DNA from 3 places in the Streptomyces sp. NPDC013457 genome. Region 2 is predicted to be linked to each of the others. Evidence: riboswitches for the same ligand, from Rfam matches in the RefSeq annotation. Region 2 holds a riboswitch; each other region holds the start of a gene.
What was found. A riboswitch is a leader RNA that binds a small molecule or an ion and turns the genes downstream of it on or off. The one in region 2 is predicted to bind thiamine pyrophosphate.
Positions count from the first base shown of each region.

Region 1: linked by a shared signal. The riboswitch ahead of thiO (glycine oxidase ThiO) and the one ahead of thiC (phosphomethylpyrimidine synthase ThiC) in region 2 are both predicted to bind thiamine pyrophosphate.
Region 3: linked by a shared signal. The riboswitch ahead of ACF1G2_RS12315 (thiamine ABC transporter substrate binding subunit) and the one ahead of thiC (phosphomethylpyrimidine synthase ThiC) in region 2 are both predicted to bind thiamine pyrophosphate.

Region 1 is NZ_JBICBL010000003.1:278,092-283,869, reverse strand. Features, by position in the region: gene thiE (thiamine phosphate synthase) at 90-737, opposite strand; gene ACF1G2_RS10125 (Rv2175c family DNA-binding protein) at 822-1,187, opposite strand; gene ACF1G2_RS10120 (NAD(P)/FAD-dependent oxidoreductase) at 1,230-2,444, opposite strand; gene ACF1G2_RS10115 (hypothetical protein) at 2,473-2,868, opposite strand; TPP riboswitch at 2,920-3,032, shown strand; gene thiO (glycine oxidase ThiO) at 3,030-4,196, shown strand; gene thiS (sulfur carrier protein ThiS) at 4,193-4,441, shown strand; gene ACF1G2_RS10100 (thiazole synthase) at 4,447-5,241, shown strand; gene pknB (Stk1 family PASTA domain-containing Ser/Thr kinase) at 5,323-5,778, shown strand, end outside.
Region 2 is NZ_JBICBL010000008.1:234,593-240,370, forward strand. Features, by position in the region: gene ACF1G2_RS22850 (metallophosphoesterase) at 1-241, shown strand, start outside; gene ACF1G2_RS22855 (hypothetical protein) at 401-1,231, shown strand; gene thiC (phosphomethylpyrimidine synthase ThiC) at 1,453-3,237, opposite strand; TPP riboswitch at 3,231-3,377, opposite strand; gene ACF1G2_RS22865 (YibE/F family protein) at 3,449-4,810, shown strand; gene ACF1G2_RS22870 (SsgA family sporulation/cell division regulator) at 4,837-5,271, opposite strand; gene ACF1G2_RS22875 (hypothetical protein) at 5,241-5,309, opposite strand; gene ACF1G2_RS22880 (IclR family transcriptional regulator) at 5,409-5,778, opposite strand, start outside.
Region 3 is NZ_JBICBL010000004.1:105,852-111,629, reverse strand. Features, by position in the region: gene ACF1G2_RS12330 (MFS transporter) at 79-1,701, shown strand; gene ACF1G2_RS12325 (CsbD family protein) at 1,771-1,956, shown strand; gene rlmN (23S rRNA (adenine(2503)-C(2))-methyltransferase RlmN) at 2,091-3,197, shown strand; TPP riboswitch at 3,227-3,334, shown strand; gene ACF1G2_RS12315 (thiamine ABC transporter substrate binding subunit) at 3,422-4,501, shown strand; gene ACF1G2_RS12310 (ABC transporter permease) at 4,549-5,778, shown strand, end outside.

The DNA.
Region 1 (5,778 bases), on a different contig from region 2:
GTAATGGACACGATTTTGGACATCGCCCAGCGGACGGGTGGGCCTCTCGGACGTTACGACAAACCGGACGGTGAGGGCCGGGGCGTCGGCTAGAGGCGCTCGCGGACCCGCTTGGCCAGCCGGGAGGCGGCCGCGGCCGGGTCGTCGGCCTCGGTGATCGCCCGGACGACCACGATCCGGCGCGCTCCGGCGTCCAGGACCTCGTCCAGGTTGGTCTCGTCGATCCCGCCGATGGCGAACCAGGGCCGGTCCTGCTCCAGGGCGGCCGCGTGGCGCACGAGGCCGAGGCCGGGGGCGTACCGCCCGGGCTTGGTGGGGGTGGGCCAGCAGGGGCCGGTGCAGAAGTAGTCCACGCCGGGCTCGGCCACGGCCGCGTCCACCTCGGACTCGGCGTGGCAGGACCGTCCGATGAGGATCTCCTCGCCGAGGATCGCGCGGGCGGCGGGCACCGGGAGGTCGCCCTGGCCCAGGTGCAGCACGTCGGAGCCGATGGCGTGGGCGACGTCGGCCCGGTCGTTCACGGAGAGCAGCGTGCCGTGGCGACGGCAGGCCTCGGCGAACACGGCGAGGTGCTCCAGCTCCTCGCCGGCCTCCATGCCCTTGTCGCGCAGCTGCACGATGTCCACGCCGGAGGAGAGCACGGCGTCGAGGAACGCGGGCAGGTCGCCCTGGCGCCGGCGGGCGTCCGTACAGAGGTAGAGCCGGGCGTCGGCGAGCTGCGCGCGAGACGTGGACATGGGTGCTTCCCCCCGTTGAGTGCGGTGACCCCGGGGGCCGGGCGGACCCGGCCCCCGGGGACTCCTTGTGGTGTCTTCGGTGCGTCAGACGGCGAGCGCCTGGGCGCGGCGCTTCACCTCCGTGCCGCGATTCTCGCTGAGGGCCTGCGCGGGCGTGCCCGGCAGGGTCGGGTCGGGAGTGAAAAGCCACTCCAGCATCTCTTCGTCGGAGAAGCCGTCGTCCCTCAGGAGGGTCAGGGTCCCGGAGAGCCCCTTGACCACCTTGTCGCCGTCGATGAAGGCGGCGGGCACCTGGAGCGCCTTGTTCTCGCCGCGGCGCACGGCGATGAGCTGGCCCTCCTTGACCAGCTGCCGCACGCGCGTCACCTCGACGTCGAGCATTTCCGCGATGTCGGGGAGGTAGAGCCAGGCGGGGACGAGAGCATCGGTCTTTGCGTCAATCTCGGTCACGGGACAAGCCTGCCATCCCGGACTGACAGCCGGTAGTCGGGCCTACAGGACTGCCGCCTTCAGGGGGACGGTGGAGTCGGCGGCGCGCTCCGGGTCGAGCCGCGCGCCGGACTCGATCAGCTTGCGCCCCTGGGCCAGGTCGCGGGGGCGGCCGACGGCGAGCAGGGCCACCAGGGCGCCGTCGCGCAGCCACAGCGCGGACCAGGAGGGCTCGGCCGGATCCCCTCGGTGGACCAGTTCGGAGTCTCCGGCGTGATGTCCGGCGTACTGCACGAAGCGGCCGAACTGCTCGGACCAGAAGTACGGCACCGGGTCGTATACCCCGGGGGTCTCGCCGATGATGTCGGCCGCGACGGTACGGGGGCCCTGGAGCGCGTTGTCCCAGTGGTGGACCAGGAGCCGGGCGCCGTAGCGGGCGGAGGGGAACGAGGCGCAGTCGCCGACGGCGTACACGTCGGGCAGCGAGGTGCGCAGCCGGTCGTCGGCGGTGACGGAGCCGTCGGCGTCGAGGGCGATGCCGGAGCCGGCGAGCCAGCGGGTGGCGGGCCGGGCGCCGATGCCGACGACGACCGCGTCGGCGGGCAGCCGCCGGCCGTCGGCCAGGTGCACCGTGCCGGGCTCGATCCGGTCCACGCGCGCGTGGGTGAGGAGTTGGGCGCCGCTCTCCTCGTACCAGCGGGCCATCGGGGCGGAGACCTCGACGGGCAGCGCACCGGCGAGCGGGCGGTCGGCGGCCTCGACGACGGTGACCGCGCAGCCCGCCTCGCGGGCGGCGGTGGCGAACTCGGCGCCGATCCAGCCGGCGCCGACCACCACGATGTCGTGCCGCCGCTCCAGGACGGGCTTGAGTCGGGCGGCGTCGTCGAGGGTGCGGAGCAGATGGACCCCGGGCACGCCCTCGGTGCCGGGGAGGGTGACGGGTTCGGCGCCGGTGGCGACGACCAGGACGTCGTACGGGACGGGCCCGGCCTCGGTGTCGACCTCGTGGGCGCCGGCCCGCAGCCCGGTCACGTCGAGGCCGAGGCGCAGTTCGATGGCGAGCGCCTCGAAGTCGACGTCGAAGGCGGAGTCCTCGGCCTTGCCGAGGAGGACCGCCTTGGAGAGGGGCGGGCGGTCGTAGGGCTGGTGGGGCTCGGCCCCGATGAGGGTGACCGCGCCGGTGAAGCCCTGCTCGCGCAGGGCGACGGCGGTCTGCACCCCCGCCATCCCGGCGCCCACGACGACGACCCGCTGCTGTGCCTGCTTCTGCTCGCTCACCCGATCACCTTACGTATCTGACGCACCATCAGGAAGGCCGCTGCTCCACGACACTGGTGCCGGAGCCCTCCTGGGACTCCCATGCCCAGCTCTCCTCCAGTCGAACGCGGCCGTCGGGCAGCTCCACGACGGTGGAGACGCAATGCCCGGAAGAGGTCGATCCGTCCCTCTTCAACTGCACGTAACGGAAGTCGAGCCGGTCCCCCGCGCGCGTGCCGACGAGATTCCCGCGGACCACGTCCCCGCCCGCGTACTCGGCCCAGATCCGGCCGTCCTCCTCGTGGTACGTGAACTTGGTGCGCGTCCCGACCTGGCCGGGCGCCTGGTCGGCGACGGGGACGAGGACGAGTCCGTCGAGAGACGGAGAGGCCGGGGCGGAGCCCGTCGGTCCAGGGTGGTGGCGGGAGACGGGAGGGCGGGTCACGGAGGCTCCCTTACTGGGCGTCGGGGGCGGGGGTTACGCTGACCGTCAACGTAGAGCACTCGCGGGAGCCCGGACGCACCGGGCTGAGAGGGAGGCTGACCGGCCTCCGACCGTACGAACCTGATCCGGGTCATGCCGGCGAAGGGAGGGGCTGGACGCCCATGTCGCGTACACGCAGTACCTCGGACGTTCTCGTCGTCGGAGGCGGAATCATCGGCCTGGTCACGGCCTGGCGGGCCGCGCAGCGCGGGCTGGGCGCCGCGGTCGTGGACCCCGAACCGGGCGGCGGGGCCGCCCGGGTGGCGGCCGGGATGCTGGCCGCCGTCACCGAACTCCACTACGGCGAGGAGACGCTGCTCGCCCTCAACCTCGCCTCCGCGCGCCGCTATCCGGAGTTCGTCGCCGAACTCCGGGACACCACGGGGCAGGACGTCGGCTACCGCGCCTCCGGCACGCTCGCCGTCGCCCTCGACGCCGACGACCGGGCGCATCTGCGCGAGCTGCACGCCCTGCAGATCCGCTGCGGCCTGGAGTCGGAGTGGCTCAGCGGGCGCGACTGCCGGCGTCTGGAGCCGATGCTGGCGCCGGGCGTGCGCGGCGGGCTCCGGGTCGACGGCGACCACCAGGTCGATCCGCGCCGGCTCGCCGCCGCGCTGGTCACCGCCTGCGAGCGGGCCGGGGTGGTCTTCCACCTGGACCTCGCCGAGCGGCTGACGGTCGTACGGGACCGGGCCACGGGCGTGGTGCTCACGGACGGCTCCGAGCTCACCGCGGAGCAGGTCGTGCTGGCCGCGGGCAGCCTCAGCGGGCGGCTCGCCGGCGTGCCGCGGGACGTCCTGCCTCCCGTACGCCCGGTGAAGGGTCAGGTGCTGCGGCTCACCGTGCCGCCCGCGTTCGCCCCGTTCCTGTCCCGGACCGTCCGCGCCGTCGTCCGCGGCAGCCACGTCTATCTGGTGCCCCGCGAGAGCGGGGAGCTGGTGGTCGGCGCGACCAGCGAGGAGCTGGGCTGGGACACCACCGTCACGGCGGGCGGGGTCTACGAGCTGCTCCGGGACGCCCACGAGCTGGTACCCGGACTCACCGAGCTGCCGCTCACCGAGACGCTGGCGGGTCTGCGGCCCGCCTCCCCCGACAACGCGCCCCTGCTCGGCCCGACCGCGCTGCCCGGCCTCCAGCTGGCCACCGGGCACTACCGCAACGGGGTCCTGCTCACGCCGGTCACCGGCGACGTCATGGCCGAGCTGCTCACCACGGGCGTGCTCCCGGACGAGGCCCGCCCCTTCACTCCCCGCCGCTTCTCCCCCGTACGACAGGAGCAGCCCGCATGAACGTCTCGACGAACAGCCCGACCGGCACGTCGGCGAACGGCCCGGCGAACGTCTCCGTCAACGGCGAGGCGCGTGTCCTCGCCGGGCCCACCACCCTCGACGTGCTGGTGGCGACGCTGACGGCCGCGCCGTCGGGCGTGGCCGCGGCGGTCAACGAGAGCGTCGTGCCGCGCAGCCAGTGGTCCGCGACCGTCCTCGTCGAGGGCGACCGGGTCGAGATCCTCACCGCCGTGCAGGGAGGCTGAGCGCCGTGTCCGACGACACCTTCCTCCTCGGCGGTACGGAGTTCTCCTCGCGGCTGATCATGGGAACCGGCGGGGCGCCCAGCCTCGACGTGCTCGAACGCTCGCTGGCCGTCAGCGGCACCGAGCTGACGACCGTCGCCATGCGCCGTCTGGACCCGACCGTCCAGGGCTCGGTCCTGTCCGTCCTGAACCGGCTCTCGATCCGCGTCCTGCCGAACACCGCGGGCTGCTACACGGCGGGCGAGGCCGTCCTCACCGCCCGCCTGGCCCGGGAGGCGCTCGGTACCGACTGGATCAAGCTGGAGGTCATCGCCGACGAGCGGACCCTGCTGCCGGACCCCGTCGAGACGCTGGAAGCGGCGGAGACGCTGGTGGACGACGGCTTCACCGTCCTGCCGTACACCAGCGACGACCCGGTCCTCGCACGGAAGCTGGAGGACGTGGGCTGCGCGGCGGTCATGCCGCTCGGCTCGCCGATCGGTTCCGGGCTCGGTATCCGCAACCCGCACAACTTCGAGCTGATCGTGGAGTCCGCGGGCGTGCCGGTGATCCTGGACGCGGGGGCCGGAACCGCCTCGGACGTGGCGCAGGCGATGGAGCTGGGGTGCTCGGCGGTCATGCTCGCCTCCGCGGTGACACGGGCCCAGGACCCGGTCCTGATGGCGGAGGGCATGCGCCACGCGGTGGAGGCGGGCCGGCTGGCCCACCGGGCGGGCCGCATCCCCCGGCGCCACTTCGCCCGGGCCTCCTCCCCCACGGACGGCCGGGGCGCCCTGGACCCGGAGCGCCCGGCGTTCTGACACGGGGCCGCACGTCACAGCTGTGCTGCGGTCGGGGGCGGTGGAGGCGGGTGGTGCTCGGCGGCTCGTAAACTCGGGGCCGTGGACACGACCCTTCAGGACCCTCTCGTCGGGCAGCTGCTCGACGGCCGCTACCGCGTCGACGCGCGCATCGCCGTCGGCGGGATGGCCACGGTCTACCGGGCCGTCGACATCCGCCTCGACCGGGTGCTCGCGCTCAAGGTGATGCACCCGGCCCTCGCCTCCGACGCCACGTTCGTCGAGCGCTTCATCCGCGAGGCCAAGTCCGTCGCCCGGCTCTCCCACCCCAACGTCGTCGGGGTCTTCGACCAGGGCGCGGACGGCGCGTACGTCTACCTCGCCATGGAGTACGTGGCCGGGTGCACCCTCCGCGACGTGCTGCGCGAGCGCGGGGCGCTCCAGCCGCGCGCCGCGCTCGACGTCCTGGAGCCGGTGCTCGCCGCGCTGGGTGCCGCGCACCGGGCCGGGTTCGTCCACCGTGACATGAAGCCCGAGAACGTCCTCATAGGGGACGAC
Region 2 (5,778 bases):
CGACGCGGGCCCCGAGGCCGTCCAGGAGCTCCTCGCCACGTACGGCGGCGGCCGTGTCGTGCACGGTCACAGCCCCATCCCGTACCTCCTGGGCCAGGTCGGCACAGAGGACGCCGAGGGCGGTTCGGACCCGATCGTCGACGGTCCGCACGTGTACGCGGACGGTCTCGCGATCGCCATGGACGGCGGAGTGACCATGGCCGGAAAGCTGCTGGTCGTCCAACTCCCCCTGCAGGGCTGAGGGATAACCCTCCGCATCCGGGGAAGTCGATTTCGGGAAACCCCCTGTCACCCTGTGCCATAACCGCAATACCATCGGATCATCCGTAGCAGGCTCTCCTCCGTTTCCGCCCAACCGGCCGTTCCTCGCGGCCGGCCAGGCCCTACGGAGCATCGGGGGATGCACATGAACGTGGCTCCGCACCTGCTGACCGAGGATCGTGCCGAGTACGTGCGACTCCTCGACGACGCACTGCGCAACGCGCACGACCATCCGGATCTCGCCGAGACCGGGAAGCGGCTCACGGCCGAACAACTGCGCACGATGGCACTGAACGCGACGGCGCTGATCACCGCCGCGGCGGCGGTCGAGTACGACCACTTCGTGAAGGTCCGCGAAGAGAGTCGCTCACCGAGCGGTTCGAGTGTGGTGAACGCCGTCCTGGCGGCGGAGGGCGAGGGGCCGAGCGCCGGACCGGGCGCCGGCATCGTCGCGATCGTGACGGTCCTCGCCCCGGTTCTCGCCGGCACGGCGGCGGTGATATTCCTGCTGGTCGGCGCCGTACTGAAGGTGCTGGCGCCCACGCTCGCCTTCGCCGACACGCTGCTGACCGCGGGGTGGTTCTTCGGCGCCGTCGCCGCCGCCGGTCTCTTCTGCGCCGCGGTCGGGCTGCTGGTCACGGCGCTGGGCAACCGGTCCACGCAAGTGGCCGCGAGTGATCCGCCGCCGGCCGAACCGGACGACGAACTGTCCCGCGCGCGCCAGGCCTGGCGCCGCGCGCTGGTGGACCGGGGCATCGTGCCGTTCCTGCGCGACGCCCTGGCGGCCCCGGGCCCCCTGCCGGCGGCGCCGCCCCTCGCGCCACCCCGCACCGATCGCATACCGAAGATCGGTTACAGCGGCCCGGACTTCAGCAGCCCGAACGAGGGTTCTCCGGGCACCCGTCCGACGTTCAGCAGCCCCGACTTCTCCAGCCCGGACTTCGGATCGCCGGACCACGGCCCGGAGTAGGCGAACCGGCGCAGACGGCCGGGCGGACGGGCCCGGAACAGACCAGCCCGAGCAACCGGACCGGAGCAGAGGGGCGCCCGGCGCCCACCGGACCGGCCGGGTGCGGGACCCGCCGCCGCCACAGACGCCGCGGCGGGCGCGAGCCACACGGCCCCCCGACCATGCGGTCCACACCCGCCGCTTCATGCGACCCGACAGGACGTACGTACGAAAGCCCTCGGCTACTCAGCCAGCGGCAGGTACACCCGGTTGCCCGCGGCCGCGAACTCCTTGGACTTCTCCTCCATGCCGGCCGCGATCTCGTCGGACTTGAGGTCGCCGCCGTGCTCCCGGCGGATGTCCTGCGAGATCTTCATCGAGCAGAACTTCGGACCGCACATCGAGCAGAAGTGCGCGGTCTTCGCCGGCTCCGCGGGCAGCGTCTCGTCGTGGAACTCGCGGGCCGTGTCCGGGTCGAGCGCCAGGTTGAACTGGTCCTCCCAGCGGAACTCGAACCGCGCGTCCGACAGCGCGTCGTCCCACTCCTGCGCCCCCGGGTGCCCCTTGGCCAGGTCGGCCGCGTGTGCCGCGATCTTGTACGTGATGACACCGGTCTTCACATCGTCGCGGTTGGGCAGGCCCAGGTGCTCCTTGGGCGTGACGTAGCAGAGCATCGCCGTGCCCCACCAGGCGATCATCGCGGCGCCGATGCCCGAGGTGATGTGGTCGTACGCCGGGGCGACGTCCGTGGTGAGCGGGCCGAGCGTGTAGAACGGCGCCTCCTCGCAGATCTCCTGCTGGAGGTCGATGTTCTCCTTGATCTTGTGCATCGGGACGTGGCCCGGGCCCTCGATCATCGTCTGCACGTTGTGGCGCTTGGCGATCGTGTTCAGCTCGCCGAGCGTGCGCAGCTCGGCGAACTGCGCCTCGTCGTTGGCGTCGGCGATCGAGCCGGGCCGCAGGCCGTCGCCCAGCGAGTACGTGACGTCGTACGTCGCCAGGATCTCGCAGAGCTCCTCGAAGTTCGTGTAGAGGAAGTTCTCCTTGTGGTGCGCCAGACACCAGGCGGCCATGATCGAGCCGCCGCGCGAGACGATGCCGGTCTTGCGACGGGCCGTCAGCGGCACGTAGGGCAGCAGCACGCCGGCGTGGACCGTCATGTAGTCGACGCCCTGCTCGGCCTGCTCGATGACCGTGTCCTTGTAGATCTCCCAGGTCAGCTCCTCGGCCTTGCCGTCGACCTTCTCCAGGGCCTGGTAGAGCGGCACGGTGCCGATCGGCACGGGAGAGTTGCGCAGCACCCACTCGCGCGTGGTGTGGATGTTGCGGCCGGTGGAGAGGTCCATGACCGTGTCGGCGCCCCACTTGGTCGCCCAGGTCATCTTCTCCACCTCCTCCTCGATGGAGGAGGTGACGGCGGAGTTGCCGATGTTGGCGTTGACCTTCACCAGGAACCGCTTGCCGATGATCATCGGCTCGATCTCCGGGTGGTTGACGTTGGCCGGGAGGACGGCCCGACCTGCCGCGATCTCCTCCCGTACGACCTCGGGGGAGACGTTCTCGCGGATCGCGACGTACTCCATCTCCGGGGTGATCTCGCCCCGGCGGGCGTACGCGAGCTGGGTCACCGCCTGGCCGTCGCGGCCCCGGCGGGGCTGGCGCGGACGGCCGGGGAAGACCGCGTCGAGGTTCTTCAGGCCACCACGCGGCGAGGTGTGCTTGATGCCGTCGTCCTCGGGGCGGACCGGGCGGCCCGCGTACTCCTCCGTGTCACCCCGCGCGATGATCCAGTTCTCGCGCAGCGGCGGAAGGCCCCGCCGTACGTCGGTGTCGATGGTGGGGTCGGTGTACGGGCCGGACGTGTCGTACAGCGTCACGTCCTTGCCGTTGGTGAGGTGCACCTGGCGGACGGGCACCCGGAGGTCGGGGCGCGAGCCCTCGACGTATCCCTTGTGCCAGCCCGGCTTGCGCTCGTCCTGGGCCGCGTTCTCGCTGGTGGCAGGCGTGCGTGCATCCTGAATGGTCATGAGACCGATCTCCCTACGCCGGCATTACCCGGTAACAGGTTCGGCGGTCGGCGCAGCCTCCTCCCGTACGTACATCGGTACGCGCGTACGGTGATCAGCGCCCTCTCAGCCCGGTGCTCCGAGCTCCCGCGTGTGCAAAGGTGGCACCACGCTAGCGTCAACCCGGCCGTGCTGAACAGTGGGCCCCCGCCGTTCTTGCGATGATCGGTCGGTGACTTCCTCGCAGCAGACCCCGGAACCCGACGGCCATGACGGACACGGCGACGTCGGTCACGGACCCGGCGACGCCGGTCACGGGCACGGCCACACCCACAGCCACGGACCGGCCGCACCCGTCTCCCGGCATCTGCGCAGAGTCATCGCCGCCGTCCTGATCCCGTTCGCCACGGCCGTCGTGGTCGGGCTCGTCGTCCTGTGGCCCGGCGGGGCTCCCGAGCACGAACGCACCGGCGTCGGCTTCGACCGGCAGACCTATCAGGGCCAGGTCACCTCGGTCGAGCAGGTCGACTGCCAGGACGTGAACGCCGGTCAGGTGCCGCCGACCGAGAACCCCTCCGCGCCCCAGGGGCGTGAGGCGCTCAACGCGCAGCAGGGGCAGTGCGAGAGGGCGACGATCGAGGTCACGAGCGGTCCGGACAAGGGCCGTACCTTCACCGAGATCGTGCAGCCGGACGCACCGCGTCAACTGGACGAGGGGCAGGGCGTGGTGGTGGCGTACGCGCCCGACGCCCCCCGCGATCTGCAGTATTCGGTGACGGACGTGGACCGCAAGATTCCGCTGGCCGTCCTCGCCGGGATCTTCGCCGTCGCCGTGGTGCTCGTCGGACGGATGCGCGGCGTGATGGCTCTGATCGCGCTGGCGATCAGCTTCATGGTGCTGACCTTCTTCATCCTGCCGGCGATTCTGCAGGGGTCGAATCCCCTGGTGGTGGCGGTGGTCGGGTCGAGCGCGATCATGCTGATCGCTCTCTACATGTGCCACGGACTGTCGGCCCGCACATCGGTCGCGGTTCTGGGGACGCTGATCTCGCTGCTGCTGATCGGGCTGCTCGGCTCGTACTTCATCAGCTGGGCGTCGCTGTCGGGGAACACCGACGACAACACCGGGCTGATCCACGGTCTCTACCCGGAGATCGACATGTCGGGGCTGCTCCTCGCGGGCATCATCATCGGTTCGCTCGGTGTGCTCGACGACGTGACGGTGACACAGACCTCGGTCGTGTGGGAGCTGAACCAGGCCGACCCCCGTATGGGGCCGCGCGCGCTGTACCGGGCCGGGATCCGGATCGGTCGCGACCACATCGCGTCCGTGGTGAACACGCTGGTGCTGGCGTACGCGGGTGCGGCCCTGCCCCTGCTGCTGCTCTTCTCCATCGCTCAGAGCAGCGTGGGGACCGTGGCCAACAGCGAACTGGTCGCGGAGGAGATCGTCCGCACACTGGTGGGATCGATCGGGCTGGTCGCCTCGGTTCCGCTCACCACGGCTCTCGCTGCCCTGGTGGTCTCGGCCGACCGGCCGGGCGGCACGGGGAAGCCCGTGGCGAGGGGTGGCCGCCGCCGTCGCGCCAAGTGAGTACGCCGGTTCAGCCGGGCGCCGGTTCAGCCGGCGTTCTCCTCCGCGAGGATCCGGCCGAGCGCCGCCTCCAGATTGTCCTCGAAGTCACCCAATGTCCGTTCCTGGCCCAGCGGAACGAGCTTGTCCGTACGGTCGAGGAACGCGACGAGGGGCGGAGCGCTGGCGCGGAACAGGGCGCGGTCGCTGCCGACCTGGAGCCGGATGGCGACGTCCGAGAGGGCCTCGGGTTCGGTGGGCGCGATGTGCACATCGCCGTCGCCGCTCGGCCCGTTGATGCCGTCGAGCAGCAGCTCCCTGCCGAACGCCCAGGTCACCGGGGCGTCTCCGGGGAGGTGGAACGTCATCCGCACCGCGTAGGGATCCCGGGTCTCGTATCGCAGCTCCACCGGAATCCTGAAGGAGAGCTCCTCGGAGACGAGGAAGCTCATCAGGACCTCGGCCTGCACCGACTCTCGCATGATGTACCCCGCTGTAGATGAAGCACGTGTGTAAACACAGCAGCTGAAAGCTGTTAGCAAAACGGCCAGGAATGATCCCCCTGGCCTGCTTGACGCAATCGTGCTGCACGCACTAGCAGATCACAAGGAGTGATTTTTCAGATACTGATAGAGAAAGCGAAGGAGCTGAAGAGCCCTCCGATTTCGTTGCGTAGTCGGTTGACTGCGGGCAGCAACCGTTCCTCCTGGTGAAGGGGGAGGGAAATGGCCATCGTGGCCGCTGTGGAGCCCGCGGTGATGGGGATTGCGGCACAGACCGTGCCCAGTGCATATTCCTGACGCTCCACCAGGGGTTCCATTCGCCCCATACCGCCCAAACGATCCAAAAGGGTACGGCGGTTACGCACCGTGTACGGAGTGATGGATTCCACCGGATGGCGATCGAGGTGGTCTTGACGAGATTTCAGATCCAGTTGACTGAGCAGACACTGACCGATCGCATGCGCATGACCCGTCTCGCGGAAGTCG
Region 3 (5,778 bases), on a different contig from region 2:
CGCCACGGGTACGGCCATGTGGTGGACGGCTACGGCGGGTCTCGGTCTCCTCGGGGTCGTCGTTGGCACGATGCGGCCATGACACCCAGGGGAGGAAGTCCGGAAGCTCCGGCGGGGGCGCGTCTCGTCCTGCTGACGCTCGCGGCCGGGCAGTTCCTGATGGCGCTGGACAGCTCCGTCATGAACGTGTCGATCGCGACGGTCGCCGACGACGTGGGCACCACCGTCACCGGGATCCAGGGCGCCATCACGGCCTACACGCTCGTGATGGCGATGTTCATGATCCCCGGGGGCAAGGTCGGGGCGCTGATCGGGCGTAAGCGTGCCTTCATGATCGGCTGCGTGATCTACGGCTGTGGCTCGCTGACCACGGCGCTGGCACCGAACCTTCCCGTGCTGCTGGTCGGCTGGTCCTTCCTCGAAGGGATCGGGGCGGCGCTCATCATGCCCGCGATCGTGGCGCTGGTGGCCGGCAACTTCGCCACGGAGCGACGCCCCACGGCGTACGGGATCGTGGCGGCCGCCGGAGCGGTGGCCATCGCTCTGGGGCCGCTCATCGGGGGCGTCGCCACGACGTACTTCTCGTGGCGCTGGGTCTTCGCCGGCGAGGTCCTCGTCGTGCTCGTCATCCTGGTGTTCGCCCGCCGCATCGCCGACACCGTGGGCGAGGAGCGCTCGCGGATCGACCTCGTCGGAGCCGTACTGTCCGCGCTCGGGCTCGGGATCTTCGTCTACGGCGTGCTCCGCTCCGACGAATGGGGCTGGTTCCGGCCCAAGCCGGACGCGCCCTCCTGGCTCGGCGTCTCGATGGTCGTGTGGTCGATGCTGGTGGGCCTGCTCCTGGTATGGCTCTTCCTCCGCTGGGAGGCGCGGATCGCCGCGCGCGGCGGGGAGCCGCTCGTCGACCCGGCCATGCTGCGGAACAAGCAGCTCACCGGCGGTCTGACGATGTTCTTCTTCCAGTACCTCGTCCAGATGGGCGTGTTCTTCGTCGTCCCCCTCTACCTCTCCGTCGCCCTGGGGCTGTCCGCGCTGGCGACCGGGGCGCGGATCCTGCCGCTCTCGCTGACGCTGCTGGCGGCGGCCCTCCTGATCCCCCGGTTCCTCCCGGACGTCTCGCCCCGGCGGGTGGTCCGGCTCGGGGTGTTCGCGCTGCTCGCGGGCGCGGTCGCGCTGATGGCGGCACTCGACGCCGACGCCGGCGCGGAGATCGTCACCGTCCCCCTGCTGCTGATCGGGCTCGGCATGGGCGCGCTGGCCTCGCAGCTCGGTGCGGTGACCGTGTCCGCCGTGCCCGACAGCCGGAGCGCGGAGGTCGGCGGCGTGCAGAACGCCGTCACCAACCTCGGCGCCTCGATCGGTACGGCCCTCGCCGGGTCGCTCCTGATCGCCGCGCTCACGGCGTCGTTCCTCACGAGCGTCGAGCAGAATCCGGCGATCCCGTCCGACGTCAAGAGCCGGGCCGCCGTGGAACTCCAGAGCGGTGTCCCCTTCCTCTCGGACGCCCAGCTCACGGCGGCGCTCGACGAGGCGGGCACCTCCGAGGCGGTCACCGCGGCAGCCCTGGACGCGAACGCGGCCGCCCGTCTGGACGGCCTGCGAGCGGCCCTGGCGATCCTCGCCCTCTGCTCGCTCCTCGCTCTGTTCTTCACGCCGCGTATCCCCTCCACCCAGCCGGGCTCTCCACGCACCGGCGGCTGAGCGGGGGCGCCGCGGACCGCCCGGATCTAGCGTGGACGTAAGCCGACAGGCCACCGAAGGGATCAGGCGATGAGCAACGCGATGGACAAGGCCAAGGGCAAGTTCAAGGAGGTCACCGGAAAGATCACCGGCAACGAACGGCTGGAGACCGAGGGCAGGACGGACCAGGCGAAGACCAGGATCCGCGAGACGATGAAGAGCGTCCGGGAACGGGCGGAGGGCATCAAGGACTCCCTGAAGCGCGACCACTCCTGACCCGCTCGGGCATCTGCCGCACCTTGCGGTGCGGCCTCCCGAGCCCGCGCCCGCTCCTGAGCCCGCGCCAGGGCCATGCGCCTGTGCGCCGCCGCCCCAGGGGGGTGAGTTTCGTCTGCGACACTGGTACCACCATGCCCAAGCCCGGAGAACTCACTTTCGTCGCCCCCCGCGGAGCCAAGAAGCCGCCGCGGCACCTTGCCGACCTCACGCCCGCCGAGCGCAAGGAGGCCGTCGCCGCGATCGGCGAGAAGCCGTTCCGCGCCAAGCAGCTGTCCACGCACTACTTCGCGCGGTACGCCCACGACCCCGCCGAGTGGACCGACATCCCCGCCGCCTCCCGCGAGAAGCTGCAGGGTGAGCTGCTGCCCGACCTGATGTCCGTGGTCCGGCACATCTCGTGCGACGACGACACCACCCGTAAGACCCTGTGGAAGCTGCACGACGGCACGCTCGTCGAGTCCGTGCTCATGCGCTACCCCGACCGGGTCACCATGTGTATCTCCTCACAGGCCGGCTGCGGGATGAACTGCCCGTTCTGCGCCACCGGGCAGGCCGGCCTCGACCGGAACCTGTCGACCGCCGAGATCGTGCACCAGATCGTCGACGGGATGCGCGCCCTGCGCGACGGCGAGGTGCCCGGGGGGCCGGCGCGGCTCAGCAACATCGTCTTCATGGGCATGGGCGAGCCGCTCGCCAACTACAAGCGGGTCGTCGGCGCGATCCGCCGGCTCACCGACCCCGAGCCGGACGGGCTCGGCCTGTCGCAGCGCGGCATCACGGTCTCCACCGTCGGTCTCGTGCCCGCGATGCTCCGCTTCGCCGACGAGGGCTTCAAGTGCCGGCTCGCCGTCTCGCTCCACGCGCCCGACGACGAGCTGCGCGACACCCTCGTGCCCGTCAACACGCGCTGGAAGGTCCGCGAGGTCCTCGACGCCGCCTGGGAGTACGCCGAGAAGTCCGGCCGCCGGATCTCCATCGAGTACGCCCTGATCCGCGACATCAACGACCAGGCCTGGCGGGGCGACCTCCTCGGCCGGCTGCTCAAGGGGAAGCGGGTCCATGTGAACCTGATTCCGCTGAACCCGACGCCCGGATCGAAGTGGACCGCGTCCCGGCCCGAGGACGAGAAGGCCTTCGTCGAGGCCATCGCCGCCCATGGCGTCCCCGTCACCGTCCGTGACACCCGCGGGCAGGAGATCGACGGCGCCTGTGGACAGCTCGCGGCGTCGGAGCGCTGACCTTGTAGTCTGTGCTCGAACACATCTCCATATTCCGACAGGGGAGCGCCACAGCGCTGAGAGTGCGGTCACCGGACCGCAGACCCTCTGAACCTTGCCCAGGTCATTCTGGGTAGGAAGTTCGGTCGCAACTCGAGCTGTTGCGCCCTGCCCACCTTCGGGTGGGCAGGGCCGCGTCTCTTCCTGGTCACACCCAGGAGGAAATTTCAGTGAGCACCAAGAAGATGGCCGCGGCGGCGATCGCCGCCGCGCTGGGCGTCACCACCCTCGCCGCCTGCGGCACCGACGACGTCAGAGGCGCGGCGGGCAAGAGCGGTGAGCCCGCGCCGAAGACCGTGACCCTCGTGAGCCACGACTCCTTCAACGCCTCCAAGGAGGTCCTGGCGGAGTTCACCAGGCAGACCGGCTTCACCGTCAAGGTCCTCAAGAGCGGCGACGCCGGCGTGGCCGTGAACAAGGAGATCCTGACCAAGGGCTCCCCGCAGGGCGACGTCTTCTTCGGCGTCGACAACACCCTGCTCTCCCGCGCGCTCGACAACGGCATCTTCGAGCCGTACGAGGCCAAGGGCCTGGACGCCGTCGCCGCCGAGGCGAAGCTCGACAAGGAGCACCGGGTCACCCCGGTCGACACCGGCGACATCTGCGTCAACTACGACAAGAAGTACTTCGCCGACAAGAAGCTCGCGCCCCCGCAGACCTTGGACGACCTGGCCAAGCCGGAGTACAAGGACCTGCTCGTGGTCGAGAACCCGGAGAAGTCCTCTCCTGGCCTCGGCTTCCTCCTCGGCACGGCCGCCCGCTACGGCGACGACGGCTGGCAGGACTACTGGAAGAAGCTCAAGGCCAACGGCGTGAAGACCGTCGACAGCTGGGAGCTCGCCTACAACCAGGAGTTCTCCGGCTCGGCCGGCGGCCAGAAGGCCAAGGGAGACCGGCCGCTGGTGGTCTCGTACGCCTCCAGCCCGCCGGTCGAGGTCCTCTACTCCGAGCCGCAGCCGAAGGACGCGCCGACCGGCGTCTCCACCGGCACCTGCTTCCGGCAGATCGAGTTCGCCGGGCTGCTGAACGGCGCGAAGAACCCCGAGGGCGGCAAGGCGCTGATCGACTTCCTGATCTCGAAGAAGTTCCAGGAGGACATGCCGCTGCAGATGTTCGTCAACCCGGTCACCGAGGGCGCCCAGCTGCCCGAGCTGTTCACCAAGCACGGTGTGGTCGTCGACAAGCCGCAGACCATGGCGCCCGAGAAGATCGCCGAGAAGCGTGACCAGTGGATCCAGTCGTGGTCCTCGCTCGTCCTGAAGTAGCCCGTAAGCGGTCCGACCGCCGGGGGAGCGCGGCGCGGCTCGGCCTGATGGCCGTGCCCGTCGCCTTCTTCGCGCTCTTCTTCGCCTGGCCCGTCGCCTCGATCGTCGAACGCGGGCTGCGGGCCGACGGCGCCTGGCGGTTCGACCGGTTCGGCGAGACGCTCAGCCGGCCGGAGATCCTCGACGTCCTCTGGTTCACGCTCTGGCAGGCGCTCGCCTCCACCGCGCTGACGCTGCTGATCGCACTGCCCGGCGCGTACGTCTTCGCGCGCTTCGACTTCCCCGGCAAGGGGCTGCTGCGCGCCGTCGTCACCGTGCCCTTCGTGATGCCGACCGTCATGGTCGGTACGGCCTTCCTGGCGCTCGTCGGACGCGGCGGGCTCCTCGACGAGCTGTGGGGCGTGCGCCTGGACACCACCGTCTGGGCGATCCTCCTCGCGCACGTCTTCTTCAACTACGCCGTCGTCGTCAGGACGGTCGGCGGCCTGTGGGCGCAGCTCGACCCGCGCCAGGAGGAGGCCGCTCGCGTCCTCGGCGCCTCCCGGTTCACCGCCTGGCGGACCGTGACCCTGCCGGCGCTCGCTCCCGCCGTCGCCGCGGCCGCGCTGATGGTGTTCCTGTTCACCGCGGGATCCTTCGCCATCGTCCAGATCCTCGGCGGACCGGCGTACTCCACCCTGGAGACGGAGATCTACCGGCAGACGGTCGACCGCTTCGACCTGACGACGGCCGCCGTCCTCACCCTCGTCCAGTTCGTGGCCGTCGGCGTCGTCCTCGCCGTGCACGCCCGGACGGTACGGCGCAGGGAGACGGCCCTGAAGCTCGTGGCGCCCGAGCAGACCGCGCGGCGGCCCAGTGGCTTCGGCCAGTGGGCGCTCTTCGGCGGCGTCCTGGTCTCCATCGTCCTGCTGCTGGTGCTGCCCCTCGCCGTGCTCGTCGAGCGGTCCTTCGACACCCCGGGCGGGTACGGGCTCGACTACTACCGGGCCCTGCAGTCCGTCGACCCGTCCGGCACCTTCCTGGTGCCCATGGTGGACACGATCGGGAACTCTCTCCGGTACGCCCTGGTCGCCACCGCCTTCGCCCTCGTCATCGGCGGCCTCGCGGCGGCCGCCCTGACCCGGCGGGCCGGCCGGCTGGTGCGCGGTTTCGACGCGCTGCTGATGCTGCCGCTCGGGGTCTCCGCCGTCACCGTCGGCTTCGGCTTCCTGATCACGCTCGACGAGCCGCCGTTCGACCTGCGGGCGAGCTGGATCCTCGTGCCGCTCGCGCAGGCG